Linked DNA regions of Anaerobacillus sp. CMMVII. The protein of the gene in region 1 interacts with the protein of each later gene in a pairwise test. Links are inferred from orthologs where the notes say so. Each region holds a gene or a part of one and is shown on either strand. Other genes may lie near its edges.

Region 1 (4,909 bases):
ATGAATGGAGTAGTTGCTTCGTTTGTCATTTCAAAGAGGAAGGACGGCGCTATAAGTATTAGTGCTAGATCCTTAGGTGATGTAAATGTTCAATTAATAATGGAAAGGCTTAATGGTGGAGGACATTTATCGAATGCTGCCACGCAGCTAGGTGATGTAACTTTAGATGAGGCTGAAAAATTATTAATGGAAAAGATAGATGAATATATTGAAGGAGGAAAAGAAGAATGAAAGTTATTTTTCTTCAAGACGTAAAAGGCAAGGGAAAAAAAGGTGAAGTAAAGAATGTTTCAGAGGGATATGCAAGAAACTTTCTATTACCTAATAAGCTAGCTGCTGAAGCAAATGCAGGAGCGCTAAAAACACTAGAAGTAAAAAAACAGGGCGAAGAAAAACGTGCGGAAGAAAAACTAAACGAAGCTAAAGCTTTTCGAGATGAAATTGAAAAGCTTACAGTTGAAATAAAGGCAAAGTCTGGAGAAGGTGGTCGACTATTTGGTGCCGTTACAAGCAAGCAAATTGCTGAAACGTTAGCAAAGATGAAAAAGAAAGTCGATAAGCGCAAAATTGAACTTGATGAGCCAATTCGAGCATTAGGCTATACAAATGTTCCAATTAAATTACATCCAGAAGTAACAGCAACAATTAAAGTACATGTTATTGAAGGATAGTTTTGAGTGAGGAGTGTTGAGTGTTGAGTTGTGTAGGTAATGCTGCGAAGCAATGCTGAAAAGAACTCAACACTCAACACTCAAAACTCTACACTTATAAGGGTAGGTGAATCAATCATGAGTGAATTATATGCTGATCGTACTCCACCACAGAATATTGAAGCAGAACAAGCCGTTTTAGGGGCAATTTTTCTTGAACCAGAAGCTCTTGTAACAGCATCAGAAAGACTAGCGTCTGACGATTTTTATCGAGCGTCCCATCAGCGGATTTACAGTGTGATGATCCAGTTAGCCGAAAAGGGAGAGCCTGTCGATCTTGTTACTGTTACAGCTGAGCTACAAGATAAAAAATGGCTTGAAGAAATAGGTGGAGTTTCATATTTAAGTGACTTAGCGAGCTCAGTTCCTACAGCAGCAAACGTAGAATACTATAGTAGGATTGTAGAAGAAAAATCGTTACTTAGACGATTGATCCGTGTTGCTACTAATATTGCTGCAGATGGGTACGCCGAAGAAGAAGAAGTAGATACAATTTTAAGTGAAGCTGAAAAAACGATACTAGAAGTTTCTCATAAAAAAAATACGAGTGCCTTTATTTCGATTAAAGATGTACTTGTTGAAGCATATGACAACATTGAACAGCTACAAAATCGTACAGATGATATTACTGGTATCCCAACAGGTTTCTCTGAATTAGATCGTATGACTGCAGGGTTTCAACGCAATGACTTAATTATTGTTGCAGCACGTCCTTCTGTTGGTAAGACTGCCTTTGCCTTAAATATTGCGCAAAATGTAGCGACGAAAACAGACGAAAATGTTGCCATTTTTAGTCTTGAGATGGGTGCTTCTCAGCTAGTCATGCGTATGATCTGTGCAGAGGGAAATCTTGATGCACAAAGACTGCGTACAGGTTCACTTCAAGAAGAGGATTGGACGAAACTGACGATGGCAATGGGAAGTTTATCAAAAGCCGGGATTTATATCGACGATACACCTGGTATCCGTGTAAATGACATTCGTGCAAAGTGTCGTAGATTAAGTCAGGAAAAGGGTTTAGGAATGATCTTAATTGACTACTTGCAGTTAATTCGCGGAGATGGCAAAAGTGGTGAAAACCGTCAGCAGGAAGTTTCAGAGATTTCGAGATCCCTGAAAGGTTTAGCAAGGGAATTACAAGTACCTGTTATTGCCTTATCACAGCTTTCACGTGGTGTAGAATCCCGTCAAGATAAACGACCGATGATGTCTGATATTCGTGAGTCAGGAAGTATTGAGCAGGATGCCGATATTGTTGCTTTCTTGTACCGTGATGATTATTATGACAAGGAAAGTGAGAGCAAGGATATCATCGAAATTATTATCGCAAAACAAAGGAATGGCCCTGTTGGAACAGTTGAACTTGCCTTTGTTAAAGAATATAACAAATTCGTAAACTTAGAGCGACGTTTTGATGAACGTAGTATGCCTGTCGGAGCAGGGGCATAGAAAATCTGAGTTTGAAAATATTCCCCTTACGGTACCTGGGAGTGCCTAAGGGGATTTTATTGCTGTCTAGCTCCAGCAAGGCTACTGCTTGAATTTGCTTCTTACTGCCTTGCGACGAGTAATCGCAGGAGCAAATGTGGAGCCCCTCGAAGTCAAATAACCTTCGAGAGAAAAAGTGAACTTCCTTTTTCCTAGAATAAAAGTGATAGAGCAAACTTTCTTCTCGAAGAACATTTGCTTGTTGGGGCTTAAATGGGTGCTTCCGCTTTTCTTATTAGTTACCAGGTAATGACGTATATTTTTATTGAAAAATATTGTAGAATGTAGATTGTAAAATTTGTTAGGGTAAAGTTTTCTTCACTAACATAATTCTAATCTACATTTTACAATCAAAAATTCCAATTTCGAGAGTTCGCGATCTCCTCTCGTTAAAAAAAACTAGGGAGTGTTTAAATATGAAAAAGCATTGGTGGTGTTCAGTGGCGGACAAGATTCAACAACTTGTCTATTTTGGGCACTAAAAAATTATGATCATGTAGAAACAGTGACCTTTGATTATAACCAAAGGCACAATGAAGAAATTGAAGTAGCTAAAAAAATTGCTGAAGATCTAGGCGTAGAGAATACGGTTATAGATATGAGTTTATTAAATCAGCTAACTTCTAATGCGTTAACACGCAGTGAAATCGAAATAAAAGACGGGGAAGATGGCGGTTTACCTAGTACATTCGTTGATGGGCGCAATCACCTCTTTTTATCGTTTGCAGCGATTATGGCGAAAGCTAAAGCGATCCAAAATATTATTACAGGTGTTTGTGAGACAGATTTTTCAGGTTACCCTGATTGTCGTGACATGTTTGTAAAGTCACTAAATGTAACGATAAATTTAGCGATGGATTACAACTTTGTTATTCATACACCATTGATGTGGATTGATAAAAAAGAAACGTGGGCTCTAGCTGCTGAGCTTGGAGCTTTTGAATATATAAGGGAAAAGACGCTTACATGCTATAACGGTATTGTAGGCGACGGTTGTGGCGAGTGCCCTGCATGCAAGCTTCGTAATGAAGGCTTACAAAAGTTCCTTAATGAACAGGAAGGGGGCATGCAGCGTGTCGAGTAAAGATGGATTATTTGGTTTTCGAATTGTTGATAAGCTAGAAAAATTAGGTGAAGACATTCAAATAAAAGACTTGAAGTACCACAATAAGCGCGTGATGGTAAGTAAGGAATTTACGTTTGATGCCGCCCACCACCTTCATCATTATGAAGGGAAATGCAAAAACCTACACGGTCATACGTACCGAGTTGTTTTTGGTATTAGTTCTTTTACAGATGAAATTGGGATTGCCATTGACTTTGGTGATATAAAAAAAATCTGGAAAGAGCAGATTGAAATATATCTTGACCACCGCTATTTGAATGAAACGCTACCTCCGATGAATACGACGGCAGAAAACATGGTTGTTTGGATCTACGAAAAAATGGCGGACTACTTAAAAGAAAGTCAGTTTAAAATGTTAGAACCAAGGGTTGAATTTGTTCGACTTTTTGAAACACCAACAAGCTATGCCGAAGCTAGAAGAGAGTGGATGGAATGAAAATACCGGTTTTAGAAATTTTCGGCCCGACCATTCAAGGTGAAGGTGCAGTAATTGGAAAAAAAACTGTTTTTATTCGCACGGCTGGGTGTGATTATCAATGCTCTTGGTGTGATTCTGCGTTTACGTGGGATGGAACCGGGAAAGATGAAATTAAAATGTTGACAACTGTTGAAATCGTTACTGAACTTAAAAAAATTGGGTTAGACAACTTTCAGCATGTAACAATTTCTGGTGGAAACCCAGCACTGCTGAAGCAGCTTGGTGATCTTATACGTGCTTTAAAAGATTTGAACATGAAGATTGGCCTAGAGACACAAGGTACTGTTTGGCAAGACTGGATGCTAGAAATAGATGACTTAACAGTTTCTCCAAAGCCACCTAGTAGCGGTATGGAAACAGATCATACAAGGCTAACTGAAATGATCGAGCGTTTAACTAAAAAGGTTGTTGCCGGTGAAGTTAGTTTAAAGGTTGTTATTTTTGATGAAAAAGACTTACAATATGCAAAAAAGTTCACCTAGACTATCCTACTGTGCCTTTTTACCTCTCTGTCGGAAATGAGAATTTAACGATGGAGGATGACGAGCAACTTGCTCAAAAACTGTTAAAAAAGTTAGATTGGTTAGTGAGTAAAGTGATTGTTGATCCTGATTTTAATAATGCAAGAGTCTTACCACAGCTACATGCCCTTCTTTGGGGTAATAAAAAGGGAGTGTAATTATGAGAAAAGATCATGAATTAGAAGGTGTTTCTTTACTAGGAAATCAAAACGTTCAATATAAATTTGAATATGATAAGTCCATTTTAGAAACGTTTGAAAATAAGCATCTAGATAACGATTACTGGGTGAAATTTAATTGTCCTGAATTTACAAGTCTTTGTCCGAAAACAGGACAGCCTGATTTCGCAACAATTTATATCTCTTATATTCCGAGTGAAAAAATGGTCGAAAGTAAGTCATTAAAGCTGTACTTATTTAGCTTTAGAAACCAGGGCGATTTTCATGAAGATTGCATGAATATCATCATGAAAGACTTAATTGAATTAATGGACCCCAAATATATTGAGGTTTGGGGTAAATTCACACCTCGTGGCGGTATTTCGATTGACCCTTATGTAAACTACGGCAAAAAGGGTACAATGTTT
Region 2 (10,557 bases), on another replicon or contig:
ACATGTTGGGAAACCTAAAGTAACTGCTTTATAAATCAAACAAATAAGGAGGTTTAATCACCTCTTTTTGGCTGTTGAGAATTTTCAACAGCCATTTTTTTTTTTTGCATTTTATTTGTAGCCAAGCGAGGTTTACGAGCAAAATGAGAAACGAGAGACCTCTATTTACTTTTTCTAATCATTTAAAAGTCAAATTTTCCTTCATTCTGAAAGTAATGAAACCATCTCTTTTTTCATTTCTAGTAATTTTTATATTATTTGTCTATAATTTAATTATCCATACACAATCAAATCCTAAAGAGGTGGCACAAATGAGTTTAAAGGACAAGTTTAACAAATTTATATCTACACATACAGAGACAAGAGAATTACATTCGGATGAGACGCTAAAGACTAGATACTATAAAGCGATGAAAGATAAGGCATTTAATGAAGTTCTGACATTATTCCAGCAAACTCCTCATTTTGAAGTCCGAGACCATTCAGTTGAACGAGGCGAAATTATTGTGAACGGTGGCACTAAGAAAAAGTTTTTCTTAGTAGCAACAGTCATTATGGTATCCCCTAACCGCACTGCGGTAGATTTCGCTGTAAGTACAGAAACGGCATTACCTATGGACTTTGGCTATAGTGCGAAAGTAATAAAAGATACTTATGAAAAACTCGATAAACGATTAGAATATGTTGGCTCAGGCTTAGGAGCAAAGCTGCTTTAGTTTAGATTTATAGTCAAAATGAATATGAGTTTTTCGAGAGGCAAAGAAATTTTCTAGAACTCTAAACAATAACTTGTACTTACATCTATTTTTTTATATCATTAATAGTGAAAACTAAGGCAAACTTATGGAGATGATAGGTATGCGCTGTCCAACATGTAATTATAACGGTACTCGAGTACTTGACTCACGGCCAAGCCACGAAGGGCGCTCAATTAGAAGAAGACGTGAATGTGAAGAATGTAATTTTCGCTTTACAACCTTCGAGACTGTTGAAGTAACCCCGTTAATTGTTGTAAAAAAAGATGGGAATCGTGAAGAATTTAGTAAAGATAAAATTCTGCGAGGTCTAATCCGTGCGTGTGAAAAACGGCCAGTTCCGTTACAAAAGTTAGAAGAAATAGTTGATAAAGTTGAAAAAGACTTGAGAAACGCTGGAGCACCCGAAGTTAAGAGTGAAGATGTTGGTGAAAGTGTGATGGAATACTTAGCTGATGTTGATGATGTTGCTTATGTGCGTTTTGCATCAGTTTATCGCCAATTTAAGGATATAAACGTATTTATTGACGAACTAAAAGAGCTATTACAAAAAACTGAAACAAATAAAAGGGCTAAGATTGATATCTTTGGCTCTTTTTTATTCATAAAGCGTAAAAAGTAGTTTTAGTAGTTAATGTCTAGCTCCAGCGCTCAGCCCCTCGAAGAACATTTGCTTGTTGCTGCTCCTGCGGTTACTCGTCGCAAAGCAGAGAAGTAACCCGAGGAAGTTCCTTGGCTACCCAGGGCGCTTGCGCTTTTCTTAAAAAATGTACATTTTTTCCCTAATTGGGTTGAAACATTTATAATATTTGTCCAAAAAAATGTTAAAATAGATTAGTAAATTTATAGAATGGGTGATGGAAGAATGGCGTTACATTGGATGCATTTGTTACCTGTCGATCGTTATGTCGTTCGAACTACTTCATTCATTAACGAAGCAGATCGGAAAATAATTACACTTTTATATCAACCTCTAATAGGGGCAATTGCTCATAGTCTTTACTTTGCGCTACAGAGCGAACTAGAAAGAGATCAATATACGAGTATTGAAACAACCCACAAAACACTAATGACAATGATGGGTCTACCTCTAGATAAGATTTATGAGGAACGGAAAAAGTTAGAAGGTATTGGCCTCTTAAATGTTTATAAGCAGAAGCAAGATGAGGATATTATCTATTTATACGAATTACAGAAGCCTTTTAGTCCTCATGAGTTCTTTAAGGATGATGTTCTCAGTGTCTATTTGTATAATCGCGTTGGCAAATACCGCTATCTTCAATTAAGAGACCGGTTTACGATAAATAAAATAAATAAAGATAACTTTAAAGAGATTACGTTATCTTTCAGTGATGTGTTTACTTCATTACACCACTCAGAAATCTCGGCACAACAAGGGGAATTATCGACTTCTTTAGTCATTGATTCTCAATCGGATATTGTTAACAATGATAGTTCAGAAAGCTCTTACACTATATTAGAAGAAGCTTTTGACTTTTCATTACTTATTACGTATCTATCGAATATGATCAATCCAAAAACATTATTCACTGAAAAAGTTAAAGAGACAATTGTCCGCTTAGCTTTTGTTTACCGGATTGACCCTTATGAAATGAGTAAAATAATTCAAGATTCGTTACTTCATGATGATACGGTTGACCTAGATGTTATGAGAGAAAAAGTGAAAAACTGGTACAAATTCACATATGAAAGTGAACCTCCAGGATTGGGCTTTAGAACACATCCTGAAAAGTATAGAACGATGTCAGGGAAAGAACCAAAAACTGAAGAAGAAGAAATGATTTTGCTTTATGAAACAGAATCTCCACTGACACTTTTAGAAAGTAAATCGGCTGCTGGGGCCAAAGTTCCTTTAGGGGATGCTAAAATTGTTGAAACCCTATTATTGGATTATAAGCTTTTACCTGGTGTTGCAAATGTACTTATTGACTTTATTTTAGAAATTAATGATATGAAATTGACAAAGTCTTATGTAGAAAAGATAGCTGGTCAGTGGGCCCGAAAAAACGTTAAAACCGTTAAAGAAGCGATGGCCTTAGCTAAGGGAGAATACAAGAAGCGTGAGCAGTGGGATCAAGGTACTGCTGAGGCGGCTGCAACCACTGAAAGGCCAGTCAAACAGCGGCAAAACAATACCAATCGTTATGTGAGAAAAGATCGCCTTCCAAAATGGCTGATAGAAGCTAAAAAAGAAGTTACCTCTAAGCAAGAAGATGATGATATTACAAAAGTTAAACAAGAGCTTGAAGAAAAATTTAAATTATTAAAATTACAACGCCAGGAGGGATAGTTTTGGAACTGATTAAACAAACGTTAGAAAAAATGAAAAGTTCAAAAAGTATGTTAGATAATTTCCAACGTTTAAAAGAAGATATTCTTTCTGACAAATGGATAGTAGAATTTCTTCGTGAAAATCCAACTCTTCCTGAATCTGAAATTAATCGCAATATTTCTCGGTTCTTTGAGTATAGAAATGAGCGGAATAATTGTACAAAATGTTTGAGTCTCGATACGTGTGTAAACATGATGAAAGGCTATCAGCCAGAGCTTTTTCTAGAAAGACAGCAAGTACAACTACGTTATAATGTCTGTCATCGAAAATGGAAAGATGATCAAAAAAAACAGCAGCAATCTCTGATTAAAAGTTTGTACATTCCTAAAGAAATTTTGAAGGCAACTTTCGACCAGCTAGATCAAGATAACCGTTCTAGAATTGTAGCGATTGCAAAAGCTGTTGAGTTTGCAACAACAACGAATCCTGGGGAAACGGGAAAAGGCCTTTATCTGCACGGTCAATTTGGTGTGGGAAAAACATATATTATGGGTGCCATTGCAAATGAACTTGCAGAGAGAAATATTTCATCGATGCTGGTTTACACACCTGACTTTTTCCGGGAGTTAAAAAGTGGTATTAGTGATGGATCATATAATGAAAAACTTGATCTTGTTAAAAAAGTTCCTGTTCTTATTTTAGATGATTTAGGTGCTGAAACAATGTCAAGTTGGGTGAGAGATGATATATTAGGTGTAATTTTACAACATAGAATGCTTGAAAAGCTACCGACATTATATACTTCAAACTATGATTTTGATGAACTAGAAGAACACCTGGCTTACTCCCAAAAAGGTGGTATTGAGCAACTTAAATCCAAACGAATTATGGAGCGTATCCGTCATTTTGCTGATCCTGTTTATATTGAGGGAGTAAATCGAAGAGGAAAAATGTAAAAATTAGAATGATGAAAGCATTGCATCGCAGTTACTGCTACTAATTCTATATTATACATTTTACTTTAAAATGTGTTACGATAGATTAGACTTGTTTAAAAAAGATGTAACTAGATTTATAAATCTTATCTACTAATAGAGATGGGGGTTTTTACATGACAATTGATCATATTCTTGAGCGTGCTGTTAAAGGTGAGCGTCTGACAATTGAAGATGCTATTAATTTATATGAAAGTAATGAGGTAGAGAAAATTGGTGCTGCTGCAAACGAGGTTATGAAAAGTGGCATCCTGAGCCTATTACTACATTTGTAATTGGACGAAATATTAACTACACAAATTTTTGTGATACGTATTGTCGTTTTTGTGCCTTTTATCGACCACCTGGTCATGAAGAGGGTTATGTGTTAGAAGATGATCTTATTTTAGATAAAATCCAAGAAACAGTAGATGTAAATGGAACGGAAATTTTAATGCAAGGTGGAACACATCCAGATCTTCCACTAAGCTATTATACAAACCTTTTAAGAAAAATTAAGGAACGTTTTCCTAACATCACAATGCATTCATTTTCTCCGGCTGAAGTTTGGAAAATGGTTGAAGTTTCAGGACTAAACTTAAAAGAGGTACTGTTACAGCTTAAAGAAGCAGGGCTTGATTCAATTCCAGGTGGTGGTGCGGAGATCTTAGATGACCGTACAAGACAAAAAATTAGTAAGAAAAAAGGTTCATGGGAAAAATGGATTGAGTGTATGAAGATGGTTAAAACTGTTGGAATGCATGGTACAGCAACAATGGTTATCGGTTTTGGTGAATCAATTCAGGAACGAGCTTTACATCTTCAGCGGATCCGTGATGCTCAAGACGAATCAAACTGCTTCTTAGCGTTATTCCTTGGACATTCCAACCAGACAATACAAATCTTAAAGCCGAAAAAGTGACTCCTGATGAGTATTTGAAGAATTTGGCTATCTCAAGACTATTCTTAGACAATATCCAAAATTTCCAATCATCATGGGTAACCATGGGACCTGAAATCGGGAAGAAATCTCTTTCTTATGGTTGTAATGATTTTGGTAGTACGATGATGGAAGAAAACGTAGTATCTGCTGCAGGTGCTACTCATAAAGTTAATTCTAATTTAATTTTAAGACTTATTCGTGAAGCGGGTAAAATTCCAGCACAGCGTGATACAAAGTATAATACCCTTCATGTATTTAAAGAAGAGGAAACAACTGATAAAGATTTCGTTATGCAAAACTAAATGTGAAAGCCGATAAGTAACTTATCGGCTTTTTGTATGTTTTTTGAGCTATGAAAAAGTACTTATCAGCACTTTTAGAATGCTCTTCGATCCTTTATTATCTGTTGACAACATTAACTTTAGTAATAAATTTGTTCTAATAAGCATTTTTTAGGATAAGCCCCCATATACATGTAAAGAAAAAATGGACACTAGGTGTAGTTGCGTCTAATTGTTGTGGGAGGGGCTTTCATTGATAGAGATTTATTTACAGAATAAGCTCGATCGGTATTATTTGTTCAAAAATTTTAAAGCTGGGCTTTATACTTTTATAAAAAATGGAGTAGTAGAACTTTCGTTAGCTAGTGACAGATTAATTATAAAAGTGGACAATACATTTGATTTTGAAGAGACTATAAAGCCGGTGTTGACGGAAATCTTAAAAAAGCATGTAATTGAAACAAAAGAAGATATTTGGTTGTTAGATGTTATCCAAAATATATTCTACTATGATGTACCAGAGGAACAATCACAAATTCTTGCAATGGCAAAATCAATCTTAGCTGGGGAACGCTTAGAACTTCCGAATGTAAAAAAAATGTTTTTTACAGAAAAAATGATTCATGACGCTTTTACCAACTTCCTAACGAGAGACATTAATTTTTGCTATGAATCTTTCTTAACTTTCCGTTTAAGAGGTTACTTAGATAAGCTAATCGATTGTGTTGAGATGGCAATTGATGAATTTCAACTAGAACAAGAATATCAAAATTTAGTAGAGAATTTCCGTTTTTACTTAAAAAAGCGAACGCCAAAATTAACATGCGTTCATCTCGTTATTGATGGAAGTTTTACTTTTTATGATGAGTATTTTCACCAACTTTCTTACGAGAAAATTGAGCATTATCTAGATAGAGAAATCATTTTGAAAAGGGAATTCCCATTCAAGAAATGGTAATCAGCCCGCTTGTTAGCATTGCACCATTGGAGGTTCACTTGTACAGTGATGATGTAGATAATAGTGTCATTCAATCTATCCAAAATATTTTCCAGGAACGGGTTAAACTAAATAGAAAAGATCATTTTAAAAAAAATAATTATAAAATCACCTAATATTGGAAGATGATGGCTTCGATGATAGAGAACTATAAATCATATCGAAGTCATTACTATGAATAGAAACAGAAAATAAACTTGCTTTTCTAATTATAAATCCATATAATAACCTACATAAGCTAAATACATCAAAAAAGTCTTGATGAGGACATGGGTTTTATTTTACGGTTTTAAGAGAGGGAAGTGCTGCTGGGAGCTTCCTAACACGGAAATAATACTTACCACCTCTGAACTTCAGTAGGGAAATTTAAAGTATCTACTGACGGCTACAAACCGTTATTTTCTCATAAGTCACATTTACCTATTCGTAAATGTGAGAATGAGGGTGGAACCACGAGCATAACACTCGTCCCTTTTTAGGGATGAGTGTTTTTTATGTTATTACCATTTTTTAGAATGAAAAAGGAGTGTTTAGAAATGAACCAAGTAAAGGTTACATTCCCAGATGGAGCAGTACGGGAATATGCTAATGGAGTAACGACAGAGGATATTGCAGCCTCTATTAGTCCAGGCTTAAAGAAAAAAGCTGTTGCTGGTAAACTAAATGGCAAAGTGGTTGATCTATTATTGCCTATCACAGAAGATTCAGCAGTAGAAATCGTAACACTTGAATCGAAAGAAGGCCTAGAAGTTTACCGTCATAGTACGGCTCATCTAATGGCTCAAGCGTTAAAGCGCCTTATCCAGAGATCAAGCTAGGTATTGGTCCGGTGATTGAAAATGGGTTCTATTACGATGTTGATTTGGAAAATCCATTGAAGCCAGAAGATCTTCCAGCAATTGAAAAAGAAATGAAAAAGATTATTAATGAAAATATTAAAATTGAACGTAAAGTTGTGACTCGTGAAGAGGCGTTACGTATTTATGAAGAAATTGGAGACCATTTAAAGCTTGAGTTAATTCGTGAGCTTCCTGAAGGTGAAGAAATTTCGATCTATGAGCAAGGTGAATTCTTTGACTTATGCCGTGGGCCACATCTTCCATCTACTGGAAAGATCAAGGCGTTAAAATTAATGAGCATTGCAGGAGCATACTGGCGTGGAAATAGTGACAACCAAATGTTACAGCGTATTTATGGTACTGCCTTTCCTAAGCAAAGTGATCTTGATGAGTATTTACATTTTATTGAAGAAGCACAAAAACGTGACCACCGTAAATTGGGTAAAGAACTTCAATTATTCATGTTCTCTGAGGAATCACCTGGTATGCCTTTCTATTTACCAAAGGGGCAAGTTGTTCGTACAGAACTTGAAAACTTTTCAAGAGAATTACAACGTGGGGCAGGATATGACGAGGTTCGTACACCATTCATGATGAATCAACGTTTGTGGGAGCAATCTGGTCATTGGGAACACTACCATGAAAACATGTATTTCTCAGAAGTTGATAATACAAAATTTGCAATGAAACCAATGAATTGCCCAGGCCATATGTTAATCTTTAAAAATGAACTTCATTCATACCGTGATCTTCCAATTCGTATGGCTGAGTTTGGCCAAGTTCATCGCCATGAATTAAGTGGTGCGTTAAATGGTATGATCCGTGTTCGTACATTTTGCCAAGATGATGCTCACATTTTCGTAACACCAAAACAAATTGAATCAGAAATAAAAGAAGTGTTTAAATTAGTTGATCAAATCTATAAGACATTTGGTTTTGAATACTCGGTGGAACTATCCACTCGCCCAGAAAATTCAATGGGCGATGATAAATTATGGGAGCAAGCTGAAGATGCGCTTCGCAATGTATTAGAAGATCTACAATTACCTTATCAATTAAATGAAGGTGATGGCGCATTCTACGGTCCAAAGATTGACTTCCACATTAAAGATGCTCTTAAACGTAGTCATCAATGTGCGACAATACAGGGTTGATTTCCAAATGCCTGAGAAGTTTGATTTAACGTATGTGGATGAAAACAACAACAAAGTTCACCCAGTTGTCATTCACAGAGCAATTTACGGTTCGATTGACCGTTTCTTTGGTATTTAGTTGAGCATTTTGCTGGTGCATTCCCTACATGGTTAGCCCCAGTACAAGTAGAGGTAATCCCAGTTAATGAAGTTCATGTTGATTATGCAGAACAAGTAAAGGCAAAGCTATTAGAAGCTGGCGTACGAGTTCATATCGATAATCGTAACGAAAAACTTGGTTATAAGATCCGCGAAGCTCAAATGCAAAAAACACCTTATATTCTAGTGTTAGGTGACAAAGAGATTGAAGAAAGTGCTGTAAACGTACGTAAATATGGTGAGCAAAACTCAGAAGCAGTTGGCCTTGAAACGTTTATCTTTAACATTAAAGAGGAAATTGCTACAAGAAAAAATAATTTAGTATAGATATGGTTAAAAAGCTGTGATTAACGTCATGGCTTTTTTTATTCATAAAACTGTTGTATTCTTTACCTCCTATGCACCGTTTTAAAATATACTTAAAATAGATTATTGTTTTAATTAAATGGTCAAAGAGCAATTGCGTCGAGATGGAAAGAGGGGATAAACATGCAATATATAAAATTAATTTTTATTATTGTAATTTTTGGTTTTCTTATAAGCATTTCAATAGCATGCTCAGTTAAAGCCCCAGAAACAGTTATTGCGTTAACAGAAGCCAGTTTAGTAGATTCTGAAGATGAATCACTAAATCATGATGAAGAAACTCTAAAGTTTGCGATTGTCTCAATTTTATCGATTCGTGAAACCCACCGTACATTTCATAAATTTGCCCAATATTTAGAGGAAGAATTAGGACGACCGGTCGAAATAATCCAGAAACAAACGTATACGGAAGTAAAGGAACTTTTTGAACGTGATGAAATTGATGCTGGAATAGTATGTGCCTACCTTTCAGTAGTAGGAAGGCGAGAAGGCATTATTAAAAAGATCGCGATGCCGGTTATAGATGGGGAAAAACAGTTTACATCTTATATTATTACTAAAAATAATAGCAGTATTAATTCAATGGAGGATCTTTACGGAAAGAACTTTGCATATTCGGATTCTTTATCATACTCAGGTTATTTAGTTGCAAAATATAATATCGTTCAAGGAGGATTTGACTTTAATAGTTACTTCTCAAATGCTTATTACACATATAGTCACGATAATACAATTTTAGCTGTAGCAAATGGATTAGTAGATGCAGGTGCAACCCATAGTGTAGTGTTTGATAAATTAAAAAAAGAAAACAATCCTATTATTGCAGAAATAAAAATCATTGCAGAAGGAGAATTAGTTGGACATTCTCCAGTTGTGATTAATCCAAATATAGACCCAGATCTTGAAATTAAGCTACGGGAAGTTATTTTATCGATGCATAAAGATGAGAAAGGGAGAAAAGCCCTTGAAAAGTTAGGTTATGATTATTTTGATGTACCAGATAAAGATCTATTTAAACCGATTATTAAAATGTTAAAAGACTTAGGAGATCTGTAGGATGAAACGGCTCTATCTTTTATTTATTTCTGTATTGAGTAATAGTAGCGTGAAAACGAAGGTTCTAGGAATGACAATCGGGTTAGTTATACTAATGGCCATAACGAGTACCATTATCCTCAGGGAAATTCTAGTCGTAAAACTTAGTGAAGATTTAGATCGTCGAGCTGTTTCAATCGCTAGTGATTTAAGTTCTCGTAGTATTGATTATACAATACTAAAAGATATTTATAGTCTGCATAATTTACTACAAGACACAACTCAACACAACCCTGATATTGAATATATTTTTATTACTGACCAAGACTTAAACGTTTTGATTCATACCTTTGGACCAGATTTTAAGATATCGGAGGATCTCTTAAATATAAATTTGCTTGAAGTAGGTAGTCATTTTGAAACTAAGCAGTTAGTGACTTTCTCTTCAGAAAATGGGGTTATTCATGATGTCATAGCTCCTATATTTTCTGGAGAGGCCGGATTTGTTAGAGTTGGTTTAAATGAGGAACAAATCTATAAAACAATCGATGCTATTACCTTTATATTAATTTTATCGACGATTTTTGTTGGGGCTATTGGTTTTGTGATTGCGTTCTTTCTAACGAAATTTATGTATCGTGATTTAATGCATTTAATGGAGAAAAGTAAACAAGTTGCTGCAGGAGATTTAGACTGTAATGTTGATATTAATTCAAATGACGAGATTGGTAAGTTAGGAAAAGAATTTAATAGGATGATAAAGAAGTTAAAACAAAAAGAGC

The links.
Region 2: the proteins of dnaB (region 1) and dnaI interact in binary tests that used the Bacillus subtilis proteins (3 or more experiments, as listed by UniProt). The link is inferred for Anaerobacillus sp. CMMVII from one-to-one orthologs.

The regions. Positions count from the first base shown.
Region 1 is NZ_JACEHK010000017.1:14,103-19,011, forward strand. What follows is about bases 1-2,973. They hold dnaB (replicative DNA helicase), read left to right. Parts: upstream 1-788; coding sequence 789-2,159; downstream 2,160-2,973. Other genes in these bases: H1D32_RS21580 (DHH family phosphoesterase), read left to right, coding at 1-231; rplI (50S ribosomal protein L9), read left to right, coding at 228-671; queC (7-cyano-7-deazaguanine synthase QueC), read left to right, coding at 2,605-2,973. In the rest of the region: more of queC, read left to right, coding at 2,974-3,282; 6-carboxytetrahydropterin synthase QueD, read left to right, coding at 3,272-3,760. UniProt on the Bacillus subtilis protein: The main replicative DNA helicase, it participates in initiation and elongation during chromosome replication. Travels ahead of the DNA replisome, separating dsDNA into templates for DNA synthesis.
Region 2 is NZ_JACEHK010000002.1:500,848-511,404, forward strand. Bases 2,131-5,036 are described here. They hold dnaI (primosomal protein DnaI), read left to right. Parts: upstream 2,131-3,068; coding sequence 3,069-4,004; downstream 4,005-5,036. Other genes in these bases: H1D32_RS06555 (replication initiation and membrane attachment family protein), read left to right, coding at 2,131-3,066. Outside these bases: speD (adenosylmethionine decarboxylase), read left to right, coding at 1-34; H1D32_RS06545 (DUF1499 domain-containing protein), read left to right, coding at 312-716; transcriptional regulator NrdR, read left to right, coding at 859-1,377; more of H1D32_RS06555, read left to right, coding at 1,621-2,130; sporulation protein YtxC, read left to right, coding at 5,500-6,204; sporulation protein YtxC, read left to right, coding at 6,198-6,359; H1D32_RS06580 (substrate-binding domain-containing protein), read left to right, coding at 8,864-9,796; H1D32_RS06585 (sensor histidine kinase), read left to right, coding at 9,798-10,557. UniProt on the Bacillus subtilis protein: Helps load the DnaC replicative helicase onto single-stranded (ss)DNA and simulates the helicase activity; in the presence of DnaB more helicase activity is seen.